Bremerella sp. P1: one gene and its partner. The protein of the gene in region 1 binds, or shares a complex with, the protein of each later gene. Links are inferred from orthologs where the notes say so. Each region holds a gene or a part of one and is shown on either strand. Other genes may lie near its edges.

The links.
Region 2: the proteins of PSR63_RS13210 (region 1) and PSR63_RS20740 are in contact, whole or in part, in a cryo-EM structure (PDB 8Z1Y), measured with the Escherichia coli proteins. The link is inferred for Bremerella sp. P1 from one-to-one orthologs.

What each region holds. Positions count from the first base shown.
Region 1 is NZ_CP118164.1:3,145,974-3,153,813, reverse strand. What follows is about bases 2,865-5,772. They hold PSR63_RS13210 (ABC transporter permease), read left to right. Parts: upstream 2,865-3,720; coding sequence 3,721-4,824; downstream 4,825-5,772. Other genes in these bases: PSR63_RS13205 (ABC transporter ATP-binding protein), read left to right, coding at 4,845-5,772; PSR63_RS13215 (ABC transporter permease), read left to right, coding at 2,865-3,708. Also shown: PSR63_RS13225 (DUF7133 domain-containing protein), read right to left, coding at 1-336; PSR63_RS13220 (ABC transporter substrate-binding protein), read left to right, coding at 715-2,658; more of PSR63_RS13215, read left to right, coding at 2,728-2,864; more of PSR63_RS13205, read left to right, coding at 5,773-6,719; PSR63_RS13200 (hypothetical protein), read right to left, coding at 6,727-6,936; 23S rRNA (adenine(2503)-C(2))-methyltransferase RlmN, read left to right, coding at 7,117-7,840. UniProt on the Escherichia coli protein: Part of the ABC transporter DppABCDF involved in dipeptide transport. Responsible for the translocation of the substrate across the membrane.
Region 2 is NZ_CP118164.1:4,926,097-4,933,865, reverse strand. What follows is about bases 3,080-5,916. They hold PSR63_RS20740 (ABC transporter substrate-binding protein), read right to left. Parts: upstream 5,333-5,916; coding sequence 3,827-5,332; downstream 3,080-3,826. Other genes in these bases: PSR63_RS20735 (serine/threonine protein kinase), read right to left, coding at 5,510-5,916; PSR63_RS20745 (ABC transporter permease), read right to left, coding at 3,080-3,815. Also shown: PSR63_RS20765 (hypothetical protein), read left to right, coding at 1-138; PSR63_RS20760 (aldose 1-epimerase), read left to right, coding at 217-1,155; PSR63_RS20755 (hypothetical protein), read right to left, coding at 1,233-1,664; PSR63_RS20750 (ABC transporter permease), read right to left, coding at 1,963-2,823; more of PSR63_RS20745, read right to left, coding at 2,820-3,079; more of PSR63_RS20735, read right to left, coding at 5,917-7,769. UniProt on the Escherichia coli protein: Part of the ABC transporter DppABCDF involved in dipeptide transport. Binds dipeptides and accepts a wide range of side chains, including small neutral, bulky hydrophobic, and positively and negatively charged groups. Tripeptides are poor substrates.

The DNA of each region.
Region 1 (7,840 bases):
CTGAACGGCGAAGACATTGTCACCGATGGTCAGGTGGTTCGAAATGTCGTATTTCCGCCGATTTCGCCAGTTATTGTCTTCTGCGATTTTTTTTCCGTTTATCCAGAGCTCATATTCATCGTCAGCGGTGATCATGATTTGACCACCGGTCATCTGAGAAATGTTGATGCTCTTACGGAAAAAGCAGCTGCTCGCCGGAACCTGGTCTTTATGGTGCTGCGTGGCCCAGATCCATTGAGGTTGCGTGGCCTGGGCATGCACGAAGCTGGGAGCTCCGGTCACGAGCAGGGCGACGGCGATTAGCAACAACCAAGGAGTTTTGGGGGTAGTCGACATATTCAATCTCATACCAATGACGTAACGTTTGCTCGCGATAGGCAATTGATGAGAACCCAGCGCGAGCGCAATCAAGTCTCATCCATCATTTGGAAAGATCGGGTAGGGAGGCCGACAAAATCAGCAAAATCGCGCCAAACGGCAAATTTTGCCCCGACTCGATACGCTAGCTGTCGATTCCCCCCAAAAAGTGCATGAAGACAGCCATGACAGCAGCAGTGGCTAATGAGGAACCCGCGGTGAGCCGTTATTGACCCATTTTTTTGATACGTTTACGATTCCAAGGGGATTAATTAGGAAAATTGCATCGATTGGGTCAGCTCACAGCGTTGCTAGCGGTGGATTCCATTTGATGCTGTCTCGTTAAGAGGTTGCGTAATGACAAACGTCCGTGGCGCCCTGGCTATCCATCTCTTCTTGTTCCTCGTGATACTAGCCCCATTGGCTGGTTGTACCGGAGGTTCCTCGGAATACTCGGAAGACGAGATCCAGGCAGCCATCGAAGAGTTCGACTACGAGAAAGGGGTCAAAGGTTTCGAGCCCCCATCGCTGGAAGAACTGGACGCCAATAACACCTGGAAGGACAAACCAGTCATCAACCTGCTCGACCAGCTCAAGCAGCAACTGGCTAACTACGAACCTCCGATGCCTCCGGCGGAAGCCGTCAATCTAAAGTCAGAAAACGACGAGCAGATCCAAGAGATCCTCGAGTCGGTCAAGGTCCTCCCCAAAAGCGAAGACGAAGTCAATTGGGACGCGACGTGGGTGCATCACGTTGCTGGTGATATCAACAGCCTGAACCCACTGACGATGAGTTCCACGTCGGACTTCGACGTCGCCGGACTGACCGGCGTGGGTTCGATTACCTCGGATATCGACCTGAACGCGGTGGGCAACGGAACGTTCATCAAGTCGTGGCAGGTTAATGAAGACAACACGGTCCACAAGTTCGTCATTCGCGACGACCTGACCTGGTCGGATGGCAAGCCGATCACGGCCTACGACTGGGAGTTTACCTTCAAGCTGGTGAAGCACCCCGATATGGTTGCTTTCATGCCGGCCATCTCCAGCGGTATGGAGACGGTCCTCTACCTGAAGGCCTACGACGACTACACATTCTGCATCTTCCACGAGAAGTCCACCGCTGTGAACGAGTGGAAAGATGAGTTTCCGGTCATTCCGAAACACATCTACTACGAATCGATCGCGATGGACCCCAGCATGGTCGATAGCGACATTCACCTGAAGCTGGAAGAGACGCCGGTCGTCGGCGGTCCGTATGAGGTCATCTCGCGAACCCGCGGCAAGAACGTGATGCTTCAGCGTCGTGAAGGCTTCTACATGCACGATGGCAAGCAGGTTCGCGATAAGCCGTTCTTCAAGAACATCCGCATGGAAGTGATTACCGACACCAACACGGCACTGCTCGCGCTGTCGGCAGGCAAGATCGACGAAATGGAGATTCCGGCTCCTAAGTGGAACACCGACGCCAACACGCCAGAGTTCTTTGCCAACAACGTAAAAGTGAAGGCTACCGAGTGGACCGAGTATCACATTACCTGGAACTGCGAGTCCGAGTTCTTTAAGGACCCCAAAGTTCGTCGGGCAATGAGCTATGGCATCGACTACAAGGAACTGCTGGACCGCGTTCTGGATGGCTTGTTCGAGCAAGCCAATGGTCCGTTCCATCCGACCTCGTGGATGGCCCCGGAACCGCCGCTGCCGATGTTTACGTACGATCTCGACAAGGCCCGTAAGCTGTTGGACGAAGCCGGCTGGGTCGATAGCGATGCTGACGGTATTCGCGACAAGATGATCGGTGACAAAAAGGTTCCCTTCCACTTCACCCTGATGCGGGGACAAACGCCCACCTCGGAAAAGGTTGCCCGCGTGATTGTTACCAGCCTGAACAAGCTGGGCATTAAGGTCGAAGAGCGGGCCACCGAGTTCACCGTTCTGCAGCAGAAAGCCCAGGACCACACGTTCGACGCGATGCTGGGCGGTTGGGGTTCTGGTACCGATCCGTTCTACACCAAGAACATCTTCGGCACCGGCCAGACTCGTAACTACGGCCAGTATTCGAACAAGAAGGTCGATGAGCTGTACGAAGAAGGTATGGTCGAACTGGATCGCGAAAAGCGAGCCAAGATCTACCAGGAAATGGCCACGATCTTCTACGAAGACCAGCCGTACACCTGGCTCTTCTACTTGTCGTCGCTATATGGGTTTAACAAGGACATGCGAGGTTACGAATTTAGTGCTCGTGGCCCGTTCCACTATACGCCCGGCATGGAATCGGTTTGGAAGATTAAGCCGCTGTAGCCTAGCCGTCCACCTGATCGATCGATTCGCAGTGTTCCTTCCACCAACCTTTCCAAGTCGTTCTTTCGCATGCTGACCTATATCGCCCGTCGCCTCCTGATTGGCATCTTCACATTGCTGGCGGTGACCTTCATTGTGTATGGGCTTATCCGGAATATGCCGGGCACGCCGCTAACCATCATGCAAGAAACCGTCCGCATGGACGCCATGATGTCGCAAGAGCAGATGGACAAGCTGTCAAAGCAATACCGCTTGGACAAGGCCTGGTATGTCGGTTACTGGTATTGGCTAGGCGATGTCATGCAAGGCGACCTGGGACGCGGCATCAATGATCGCCGGAAGGTCACGATCATCATCGGCGAGCGACTCCCTAAGACGCTGATCCTTACCGGCACGTCGCTGGTTTTGACCTACCTTCTGTGTATTCCCATGGGGCTCTGGTCGACCGCGAATGCCTTGTCGTTCCGCGAACGGCTGGTTAGCACGATTCTTTACATTCTGTACGCGTTGCCCAGCTTTGTGGCGGCCGTCTATTTGAACTTGATCATTGCGGTGCGTCTCGAGTGGCTACCTCTGTACGGGTCGACCGGTGAAGGCTATGCCGAGATGAGCACGCTGGGCAAGTTTTGGGATGTTCTATCGCATGCCATTTTGCCGGTGATCTGCTTAACCTACACATCGCTGGCCTACTATACCCGCTTCATCAAAGCCAACATGATGGAGACAATCCAGCAAGATTACATCCGAACCGCGAAGGCCAAAGGGGCCAGTCCGAGTAGCATCTTGGTGAAGCATGCGTTCCGGAACTCGCTGATTCCTCTGGTCACGATCATCGGCTTGACGCTTCCCGCATTGCTGGCCGGCTCGGTGATCCTGGAAACCATTTACCAGTGGAATGGCATCGGCTATCTCTTTTACCAATCGATCACCATGCGAGAGTATCCGGTGATTATGGGCTTGGTATTGATGTTCTCGGTCATGACGCTGCTCGGTCAGCTGCTGGCCGATGTTCTGTACGCATTCGTTGACCCCCGGATTACTTATTCGTAACTCATGAGTGCCGTGCCTGAACCTGCTCAACAGCCCGTCAAACCAACCAAGCCTGCGGTCTCGCAAGGCTTCTGGGCCACTGCCTGGCGTTACTATCGACGTCGTCCGATGGCCATGCTGGGGCTTTACTTCGTTGGCTTCCTCGCGCTGGTTGCCATCTTTTCTCCGGCGATCGCTGGTACCAAGCCGATCGTGTGCTCCTACAAAGGGAATATCTATTTTCCCTGCATGGGCTACTTTTACGCTCCGTGGGAAAACGCGATCTTCACCACCGGCGATCACTTCGAGAAACGTTACGAACCCAACCTCAAAGCGAACGATCCTGATAGCTGGGCCATCTGGCCGCTAGTTCGCCAAGACCCGATCGAACGCGTCCGCGAAGACTGGTTTGAAGGGCAACCTGGCAACCCCGACAAGGCCGACGGGAAACCGAATTGGCGCAACCTGATGGGGACCGACTCGAACGGTGTCGATGTCTTCGCCCAACTCGTGCATGGAACCCGCGTGGCCCTGTTGGTCGGTTTCGTATCGATGGGCATTGCCGGAGTCATTGGGGTCACCATTGGTGCCTGTGCAGGCTACTTTGGCGGCTGGGTCGACTTCGTGCTTTCCCGGTTCATCGAAATCATCCTGTGCGTTCCCACGCTGATTCTGGTGATCGCCCTATTGGCCATCGCCGAGCATCCCAGCATTTGGCAGGTGGTGGCCGTGATTGGCCTTACCGGGTGGACCGGTATCGCACGACTCACGCGGGCTGAATTCCTCAAGATCAAACAGATCGAGTACGTTGCCGCGGCGAAGGCCATGGGAGCAGGTTCCATGCGAATCATGTTCATCCATATCCTGCGAAACGCCTTGGCACCGATTCTTGTGCCGATCAGCTTCGGCATTGCCGCTGCCATTTTCACTGAGAGTGCACTCAGCTTCCTCGGGATTGGTGCTGACACACTGACGCCGACTTGGGGTCGCGTCCTGCACGAAGGGCAGAACAACATCCGCTCGATGTGGTGGCTGATCTTCTTTCCTGGGCTGGCCATTTTTACCACCGTGTTGGCATACAACCTGATCGGTGAAGGAATCCAGGAAGCTACCGACCCACGAACACGCGACGCCTAACATCCTTGTCCGATCCGACCATGACCAAAACCCTGCTTAAAGTCGACAACCTGCGGACCTACTTCCATGGCGAGGAAATCGTCAAGGCCGTGGACGGCATCTCCTTCCAACTCGAGGAAGGGGAAACGCTGGGTATCGTCGGTGAATCCGGCTCCGGCAAGTCGGTCACGTCGCTGTCGATCATGCAGCTGCTCGCACGCAGTGCCACGATCGAGGAAGGCAGTATCTCGTTCCTGGGTACCGATCTCGTTCGCCTGCCTGATCCGGCGATGCGGAAGATTCGCGGTAAAGACATCAGCATGATCTTCCAGGAACCGATGACGTCGCTGAACCCCGTGTTCACCGTCGGCGCGCAGGTCATGGAAGCCATTCGCCTGCATCAAGATCTCAACAAAAAGGAAGCCCGCGAACGGACGATCCAACTGTTCGAGGAAGTGGGCATCCCCGAACCGCACAAGCGCGTCGACTACTACCCGCACCAGATGTCTGGCGGTCAAAAGCAGCGTGTCATGATCGCGATGGCCCTCAGCTGCAATCCCAAGCTGCTGATTGCCGACGAACCGACGACCGCTCTCGACGTGACCATCCAGGCCCAGATCCTCGATATTCTTCGTCAGCTGCGTGACAGCCGTGGGATGTCGATTCTGTTCATTACGCACGACCTGGGTGTCATTGCCGAGATTGCTGACCATGTGCTGGTCATGTACCGGGGCAACATTGTCGAAAACGGTAACATCCGCCAGATCTTCGAGAATCCCCAGCACCCATACACTAAGGGTCTGCTGGCCTGTCGTCCGCGCCTCGACACGAAGTATCGTCGACTACCGACCGTCAGCGACTTCATGGAGTCGAAGACGACCGAGTCCGGCGTGGAGATTATCGAGAAGGAGATGTCGCAGGAGAAGTTCGATCAACTGATGGTCGAAGGACGAGGGCGACTCCTGCATCCCAAGCAGGCCTTGCAGGAAATGGGACACCCTTGGGAAGAGGGTTCTTACACGGCCGACACGAAGGCTGTTGCTGATGACGAGCGACCACTACTTTCAGTGCGTAACTTGAAGGTTCACTTCCCGATCCGCAAAGGGATTTTCTCGCGGGTCAGCGGTCACGTGAAAGCGGTCGACGGAATCGACTTCGATGTCTATCGCGGACAGACGCTGGGTCTGGTTGGCGAGTCTGGCTGTGGCAAGACAACCAGCGGACGAGCCATCCTGCGTCTGATCGAGCCCACCGATGGTACGGTCGAATTTGAAGGGGTGAATGTTCGCGGCCTGCATGGGTACGCACTTCGCGAGATGCGGAAGAAGATCCAGATCATCTTTCAGGATCCCTACGGCAGCTTGAATCCACGCATGACGATCGAGTCCGCTATCTGCGAACCGATGGTCATTCAGAACATCGGCAAGACGAAGAAAGAACAACGCGATCGAGCCGCGTATCTCATGCAGGAAGTGGGGATGAATCCCGATCATCTTCGCCGCTACCCGCACGAGTTCTCCGGCGGTCAGCGTCAGCGTATCTGCATTGCCCGGGCGCTGTCCGTCGAGCCAGACTTCCTCGTCTGTGACGAATCAGTCTCAGCGCTCGACGTGTCGGTCCAAGCCCAGGTCCTGAACCTGCTGAAAGACCTGCAAGAGAAGCGCGGCCTGACGTACATCTTCATCAGCCACGATCTGAGCGTGGTCAAGTTCATGGCCGACATGATGGCCGTGATGAACGAAGGCAAGATCGTCGAATTCGGCCCGGCCGAAGCGATCTATGCCGATCCGAAAGAGGAATATACTCGTAAGCTCATCAACGCCACGCCGCGAGACGACCTCGAACACATCGACCGACGGCAAGCCGAGCGGCACGAGGCAAAAGCTGCTCGTTTAAAGTCGGCGGCATCGGTCTAGCCGTCGCCTAATTCTTCCCTGGTTGATGTCTCAGGTAGGCCCAAAGCCCGTAGGCGAAAACGGCCATGCCGAGGACGAGTGTTCCGACTCCGGCGGAAGACATCAACGATGTCGACTGCGGGTTCAGGTAAGACGTCGACAGCAAGAAGAGCCCCAGGGCCGCGATCCCGCCGCCAACCACGGTGAACTTCCAGTGGTGATAGGTGTTGACGTTCATTGGTTGACCTCACTCTTCGCAACGAATTATTCGGTCGAGGATCGGAAACTACTTCTATTTTACCCTATCTACGGCGCATGCTCCTGGGAAAAACGTGAATTCAGACGGCCAACCACCGGCATTCATCGTTGAGTGAATGGGATAACTGTTATACTGGGAAAACCCTGCAGAGAACCCTTTATGCCGTATTGGTACGACGTCACAGCCTGGAACGAGCGATTCGGAAACGATTCGCAAACCGTCCATTCCCTCCGCAAATTTCGCACGCGGTGGCTGAAGCAGGGCTGGGCTTTCGAAGAAGCTCTCTCGGAAGTCGCCCCCAATGTGGCGGATATCTTACGATCCGAGATCGAGCCCCACCCCCTGACGCTGGCTGAACGGCTCGACTCGCAGATGGACGGGGCGACGAAGCTGCTCTTTCGCACCGACGAGGGGCTGATGATCGAGTCGGTCATCCTGCGTGCCGGCACCGGCCGGACGTCGCTGTGTATCTCGTCCCAAATTGGCTGTGCGGCCGCCTGTCGCTTTTGTGCCACAGGCCAGATGGGAATTGCCCGGAATCTTACAGCCGCCCAAATCCTGGATCAGGTCGTCCAGGCCAACCAACTGCTGCGTGACGAAGACCGCCGCGTGCGGAATATCGTCTTCATGGGCATGGGCGAACCACTGCACAATCCTGCAAACCTTCACGATGTGATCACCGCCCTGACGTCTCCCCTGTTGTTCGACTACTCACAGCAGCGGTTGCTCGTTTCGACGGTAGGCATTCCCGACGAAATGCTACGTCTCGACGAGCGATTCCCGAGCGTCAACTTGGCCCTCAGCCTGCACAGTGCCGACGATGCTGAACGCCAAGATCTGATTCCGCTGGCCAAAAGTGTCTCGCTAAGCCGCTTAAAAGAGA
Region 2 (7,769 bases), 1.8 Mb from region 1 along the record:
GGTCTGGCTTTCTGGCTGATGCACCATCTCGCGGGTCTCGCCTTTTTCGATCGCAGCCGGCGCAAAGCGAACATGGCCCTCATGACACTAGGAGGAACGATTGTATTGATGACCGCGACCATGTTGTTAAGCCGCTGAGAAACGCAGCCTTGCCTGTCTGGCGGTCATCATCGTTCCCAAAGCAAAATTGAGTCACCTAACGAAGAAGTCTTTTCCATGAGTTTGGAAGTCATCGAGATTCGCGATCCGGCCACCGGCTCGTTCGCGAAGATTATCCCAGGGTTTGGATTCAATTGTTTTCAGTTTGTCGCCAAGGTGGACGAACAAGAGGTCGACGTCCTTTGGTCCACTAAAGATTTCGTCGAGGGAACGGCGCGCCCTTCGAGCAGCGGCATTCCCATCCTCTTTCCCTTCCCGGGACGCTTAAAAGGAACCAAGCTCATTTGGGAGGACCGCGAGTTCACGGTTCCCGAGGGGGACGGACGAGGAAACGCGATTCACGGATTCGTTTTTAATCGTGCCTGGCGCGTGATCGAGAAGACCGACACGAAGGTTACCGCCGAGTTCCAAGCTTCTAGGGACGATGCCGCGCTTCTGGAACAATGGCCGGCTGATTTTAAGATTCAGGCAACCTACGAAATCTCTGGGGCGACACTCTCAGGTACCTATCGTGTCGAGAACCCAGGCACCAAGCCTCTTCCGTTTGGGCTCGGCACCCATCCTTACTTCCACGTACCGATCGGGGGAGATTCCGCCGACGATTGCGAGATCGTTGTTCCGTTCACTTTCTCATGGGAGTTCAAAGACCAACTGGCCAGCGGCAACCAGTTCAATCGCGACTCCGATCCGTTTGATCCAATGCTGTTTAAGAATACTCAGTTCGACAACGGATTCGGCGGACTCGAGTGCGAGGATGGTATCTGCAGCACTTCCATTCACGACCCCGGCTCAGGCCGAACCATCGAGCAGAAGTTCGACGATCAGTTCGAGTCGGTTGTGCTGTACAACCCAGGCCATCGCGAAGCTTTTTGCATCGAACCGTATACCTGTATTCCGGATGCCTTTCAGCTGCGGCGACAAGGCTACGATGGAGGCCTGCGTGTCTTGGCAGGTGGTGATGCCTTCGAGACAACCGTCCGCATTCGCGTGAAGTAGCAAGCGATCGATCAGCGCATAAAAAAAGCCCCGTCCATTGAACGGGGCTCTCTTTTGGATTCGCAATGAATTGAAGCTTACTCGTCTTCTTCAATTTCAACGTCGGTGCCTTCAGCGGCTGGCAACTTACCAGCGGCGATCTTTTCACCGAAGGTTTCGCCCGACTTGGACTTTTCCTTAGCGACTTTGTCCAGAGCGGCGAACAGTTCTTCTTGGACCTTTTCTGGTTCAGCCTTACGACGCTTGGTGCCGTAATCATCTTTGTCCAGCAATTCACCAAGAGCGACGCCGTATTCGTTTCGGATCTTCTTGCTCTTACCACCATGGCAAAGGTTGCACTTGGCTTCCTTGACGGCAGCAGCCAATTCCTTTTCGGTATCGGTGGTAGGCTCAGCAATGTTGTACTTCTCAACAAATGCGTCTGCGAAAGCCTTAACCGCATAAGCAGGAGTAGCATAGTACGAGGAGGCAGCAACGACGGCCACCAAACACAACGCGAGTTTCTTCATTAATCGTCTCTCCAAGCAAAGTACACCCGCCGCCCAGTCCATTGGAATTCGTACCGTCGCAGGTGGGATATTCGACGGCGGGAAGATGGTAGTTTACGTAGATCTCAACCTACCCTTCTAGTTAAGCTCGACGAGATTAACGTGTCAAGCAAGCGAGAACCTGAATAGGTGAAACCGGACTATTCTGTGAATTTCTTGTCGCATTCTTCTCAAATTCACGTCGATACTTACGTCCCGAATTGGCAATTCGTTCGATTTTTTACGAGAAAATTGAACTTCTCGCTAGCGGCTGGACGTTTTAGAAGCTTCTCGTGCGTCGGCTCAAGAGCTCCCGCAGCCCGTCGCCGAACAGATTGAACCCCAGGATCGTCAGCGAAATGGCGATCCCCGGAGCAATTGCCGGCCAGATCGTCACATGCAGTTCCCCCTTCGCTTCGACGAGCATCGACCCCCACTCGGCATTCGACGGATCGCCGGCGATGCCCAGAAATGAGAGGCCAGCCACTTCCAGAATGGCATGCCCCAGCCCCAGTGTTGCCAGCACCCAGATCGTGCCACTGACCGCCGGCAGAAAAACGAACACCACCAGGTAGAACGGCGATGCTCCCGCCGCAATGGCCGCTTCGACATAGGCGGCATGCTTGAGGGAAAGCATTTCGGCACGAATCTGACGGGCAAACACAGGCACATTGATCAGCGCCACCGCTAATATCACGGCAGTCCAGCCTGGCCGCATGGCGGCAATCACGAGAAAGGCAATCAGCAAGCTGGGAAACGAAAGCCAAATATCGATCAGCCGCATCACCAGCATATCGGTTCGGCCCCCTCGATATCCGGCTAGCAATCCCAGGCCAACCCCAATCACCACCGCGCAGCTGATCGAGGTGACGCTGGCGATCAGTGAAAGACGCGAGCCGTAAATCACCCGGGTCAGAACGTCTTTTTCATTCGTATCGGTCCCCAGCCAATGCGCAGTACTGGGGGGTTGGTTCTTTCCGTCTCGTTCGTCGGGACCATACGGAGCAATCACGCCAGCGAAGATCGCACAAAACACAAACGTAAAGATCAAGCCTCCCCCGATCCACATCCCGGGGACTTGAAAAAGCCGCTTGCGAATCGATGGCGCGGTGTACGTCAGTTCATACGTGGCGGAACTCAACTTCGATTGCCCTCACGCAAACGAGGATCGAAGACGAGAAACAACACATCCAGCGTCAGGTTCAACGTGACAAAGATGCAAGCCAAAACCAACGCACATGCCTGTACGACCGAATAATCGTAATCACGAATGGCGTCGACGACATATCGGCCGAGCCCCGGCCAATTGAAGACTGTCTCGGTAAGGATCGCTCCGGAAAGAAGCATTCCCAATTGGAAGCCCACAATATTGAGCACCGAGAGCGACGCGTTAGGAAACGCATGTCGGACGATCACCCGCAATAGGCTGGCCCCTTTGGCACGAGCCGTTCGTAAATAGTCAGCATCAAAGACTTCCAGCATGCTGTTCCGCGTGACGCGAGAAACAACGGCCAAGGGAATGGTTGATAACGCGATCGCCGGCAATGCCAGGTGCCGGGCACTGATCGCCGCCAACTGAAATTGCCCCGTCAGCAGGGATTCAAAAAAGTAAAACTCGGTATGCAGATCATGAAACGTACCAGGCGGCAGCCGGTAGCCAGTGGGCATCGAAGGAAAGGCAACAATCAAACAGATTGCCAGAAAGAAGACGGGGATACTCACACCCAACAGGGCAATGGCCATCGAGATCCAATCAGGCCAGGAGTTTCGCCACAACGCGGCAACGGTTCCCACGGCAACGCCAACAGGAATCGCAATCAGCATGGCTGCGAAAGTCAGTTCCAGCGTAGCAGGAACGGCCTGGCTTAACCGGGTACTGATCTTTTCGCCGGGCCGAGCGAAGGACTCGCCCAAGTTGCCTTGAGCCATTTGGCCTACAAACGCGATCGCTTGCTGCCACAACGGCTTATTCCAGCCGCGTTCTTCCATCTCCTTCTCGATCTTCTCCGGAACGGCATGCTGACCGAACTGGGCAATGACCGGATTGGCCGGAAGAACACGGACGGCCACAAAGATAGCCAAAACCGCAATCAACATGGTGACGACGGCCTGGGCCAGTCGTCGAACAAGCATCGCCCACACAATTACTGCTCCGAGATACGAGCAGTTTTTAAGCGAACTTGCGAAGAAGGATGTAGCTTGTACCCTTCCACAAAGTCGCGTTGGGCAATCCGCACCGGCACGTGAACCAGCGGCAACACCGGTGCATCCTCAAAAATCAACTGCTGGGCCTGCTTGTAAAGCTGGGTCCGCTTTTCTTTGTCGAGTTCAAACTGGGCCGCGTCCAAGAGCTTGTCGACCTCTTCGTTTTTGTATTGGCTCAGGTTATTTCCGCCAATATCGTTGATGTTATCGGAATGCAGCAGTGTATGCAGAAAGTTATGCGGATCAGCAATATCAGCACTCCAGCCGCTGAGCCCTAGCTGATGCTCGCCGCGCGTCATACGCTGAAAGTGCTGACCAATATCGTTGGTGATGATCTCAATCCGAAAACCGACCTGCTCCAAAGCATCTTTAATGAAGATCGCCGTCTGCCGAGGCTGTTGCATGTAAGGCCGCGGCTGGTCCATGACGAACAGTTCGAGCTTCAGCGGTAAATCGAAGCCATACTTTTTCGAGGCTTCCTCTAGAAGCTGTTTCGCCTTTTCCTGATCGAACTCGCGTCCGGGGACGTCGTCGCTATGCCCCCACAGCGTTGGCGGAACCATCGTCTTCGCCTTCTGCGCGTGCCCGGCATACGCGACCTCAATCAAACGATCGCGGTCGATGGCATAACAAATGGCCTGACGCACCTCTGGCTTATCCAACGGCGGCTTCTGAGTTTGCATGGTGAGATAGCCGATATTGATCCCTGGCGTCGACTGCACGACGATCCCAGGCATTTTCTCTAATCCATCGACTTCCGAGGGAGGAAGATTGTCGGCAATGTGAATCTCCGCTCGCTTGAGCTGCGTCACGCGGATCGAGCTTTCTTCGCTCGGCAGAAAGACAACACGCTTCACGCCGGCCGGCTTTCCCCAATAGTCGTCGAAGCGTTGCAGCACGATTTCCTGCTTGGGCTTCCAGTGCACAAACTGAAACGGGCCACTGCCTACCGGGTGACGCGTGAAGTCGGCACCGTACTTCTTAACCGCCGTCGGACTGACGATCCCAGAAGGGAACATAGCGATATTGGCGAGAAACGTCGCTTGTGGTTGTTTGAGCGTGAACTTCACCTTTAGGTCGTCGACCGCTTCGACTTTCTCGATCTGTGTGTAGCTCGAGTAATACGGGATGATGTTGCTGTGCACATGCGGGTGATCGGGGTCCAGGATCCGCTCGAAGGTGAAGACGACCGCTTCGGCGTTCAAGGGAGTCCCGTCGTGGAACTTAACGTTGGGACGTAATTTGAACGTCCACTCGAGCCCGTCATCGCTCGTTTCCCAAGATTCGGCCACACCAGGAACCAGGTCGAGCGTCTCTTCGTCGTACGCGACCAGCGGCTCAAAGATATTCACAATGACTTTGACCGATTCGCCAATGTCGGTGTGCACGGGATCCAGGGCGTTCGCATCGCCACCGCGCCCATAGATGAGCGTATCGGTAACCATCGGCGAACCGCCACCGCAGGCGGTTAAAAAACTAAAACAGAAAAGAATACAGCTTGACTGAAAAGCTCTCGAAAATTCCATGCGGCCATTCACGTTGTCGGCTTCGGATGATTGAGAAAGCCCGATTCTACAATTCGAGCGTGCCAGACGGCAACCTGAACGGAACGACTCAAACGATCAATTTGTAGTCGGCGACCCGGTACTGCTCGCTCCTGCGAGGGGCGAAAGCTCCGCAAAATCGACGCCGGCGTTGCGTTCGTCCGGTCGAACAGCCGGGTTTTCGCTGAAATCGTCGAGCAGAAGGTAGTCCATCGGCATTCGTTTCGAGTACGTAGTGGCCGTCGGCAAAGGGCTCGCCCACACCGATTCGCTCGGTTCAGAAAAAAGATCGTCCCACATTGTTTTCCAGCGGGTATAGTCCACTGAAGTCTTGCCGCTCATCCCGGCGGTCGATTCGAGAAGCATCATTTCTCGCGACGCCGTCCCCATGAAGTAGACGTTGTCCTCGCATTCCAGGTCGAGAGACTTCGTCAGTTCCTCGATCGACTGTGTCGAACTTCGTTGCAAGAGGAACGGCTTCGTTTTACCCCACGTGACGATGCAGTCGTTCATCGGAACCTTGAGGGGAATCGCCCAGGTCCCTTCTCGCTGGAATACGCTTCCACCGGTGTCGATCGTGCAACTTGCCAGCTTGAACTGGACGATACCACTGACTTCATTGGTGGTTGCCGTCGAATTGGAACTCAGCAGATTCCCGGACATTGTCAGTAAGCTGTTCTCGCAACTAACTCGCAGCGGCTGCTGACCGTTGGTGCGGATCAAGCTGCCTTCGCCACGAACCATCGAATTCTTCACGCGGACGATGCTATAGCGTGACATGCTAAGCGTGGAAGGTGTCGCCGATTCTGACTGGGGCGTCAAAGCTGAAACAACCGAAGTCGCACGGCGAAGCGCCTCGGGAATCATCATTTCGTCGTCGCGTTGAACGGTTACCTGGCACCCATCCAGTTCCAACTCGGCGTACTCCAGTCGAAATAGCGACCAAGTCCGCATCGAAACCGGCGGTAAGGCAATCTTCACGTGAATTTGCTGGAGCGTCAGTTTATTCGAGTTGACCAAAATCATCCGGTCGAGCGGCTCAAACTCTTGTGGTCGAAAGACGATTACCGGCGAATAGCCTGCCGCCGCACGGATCGTGAGACTGGCGCTATCTAAAATTAATGGTCGTTCGACACCAAGTTCGCCTGAGTATCTCAGTTCAATAGTATCCAGACCAGGGTCGGCCTGGGCCTTGGCGATGGCCTCGTACAGGGTCGCCGCATCGGTCGGAACGGTAACGACATTCTTCGCCGCTGCTGGCTGTGTCGATGCCCCACCATCGGTCATAGGAGCCGTGTCGTCACTGGCAACGGCTGGAACCTTTGTCGTTGAATCTGGCGTCAGCGGCTTACTACCGCCGGTAACATCTTCAACGACCTTTGGGCTTTCTACCGGAATCGGCTTTGTATCTTCGATTGGGGTGACCGTACCGGTGCCTGTCCCGTTGCCAGACACTCTTTCCGAGTCAGGGGCGGATGGTCTCTCGGGCGGCACAATCGGCTGCATTTCCGAGGCGTTCGTAAAAATGGGCTGCTCGGAAATGAAGCTGTCATCCTGAGCTGTCCAGATCGCTTCCAACACGAAAACGACGACAACCAAAATGATCGCCGGCATCACCCACGGCAGGTGACGCTCGATCACCGTGCTACGCTGTTCGGTGGTTGGCACATAGACGGCCGAAGTCACGTGCGGTGCGGCCAGGTTCAGTTCATCGATCAGCAGCAGGGCCGCCGCAATCAATTCGCCTGGCTTTTGGAAACGATCATTCGGGTTCTTCGCCATCAAGCGGCTAAGGATATGAACGACTTCGTCCGGTACGTCGGCGCGAAACTCGCGCGGATCAGGCGGCTCTTCCCCACTGTGGCTCAAAAGCTTTTGCAGCACTGTCCCTTCCGGGAAAGGAGGCCGACCGGTGAGCATGAAGAAGAACGTACAACCCAACGAATACAGATCGCTACGGACGTCGGCACTGCGTGGATCGCGAGCTTGTTCTGGCGAAATATAGTCGAACGTACCGAGCGTCATGCCGGAAGCGGTCAGGTCGCTGTCTTGCGAGTTGACCTGATGCAAACGTGCCAGCCCCATATCGACCAGTTTGGCCCGGTGCTGAGAGTCGACCAGTATGTTCGACGGCTTGATGTCACGGTGCACCACTTCGCGGGTCGCAGCGTGGTCGAGGGCTTCGGCAACTTGAACGAGGTAACTGACGGCCAGTTCGATTTCGAGAGGACCGTTTCTCTCCACTTCATCGCGGATGTTCGTTCCGTCGATGAACTCGAAGACAATGTAGTTCCACCCTTTGTCTTCGCCGACGTAATAGACCCGGGCAATGTTCGGA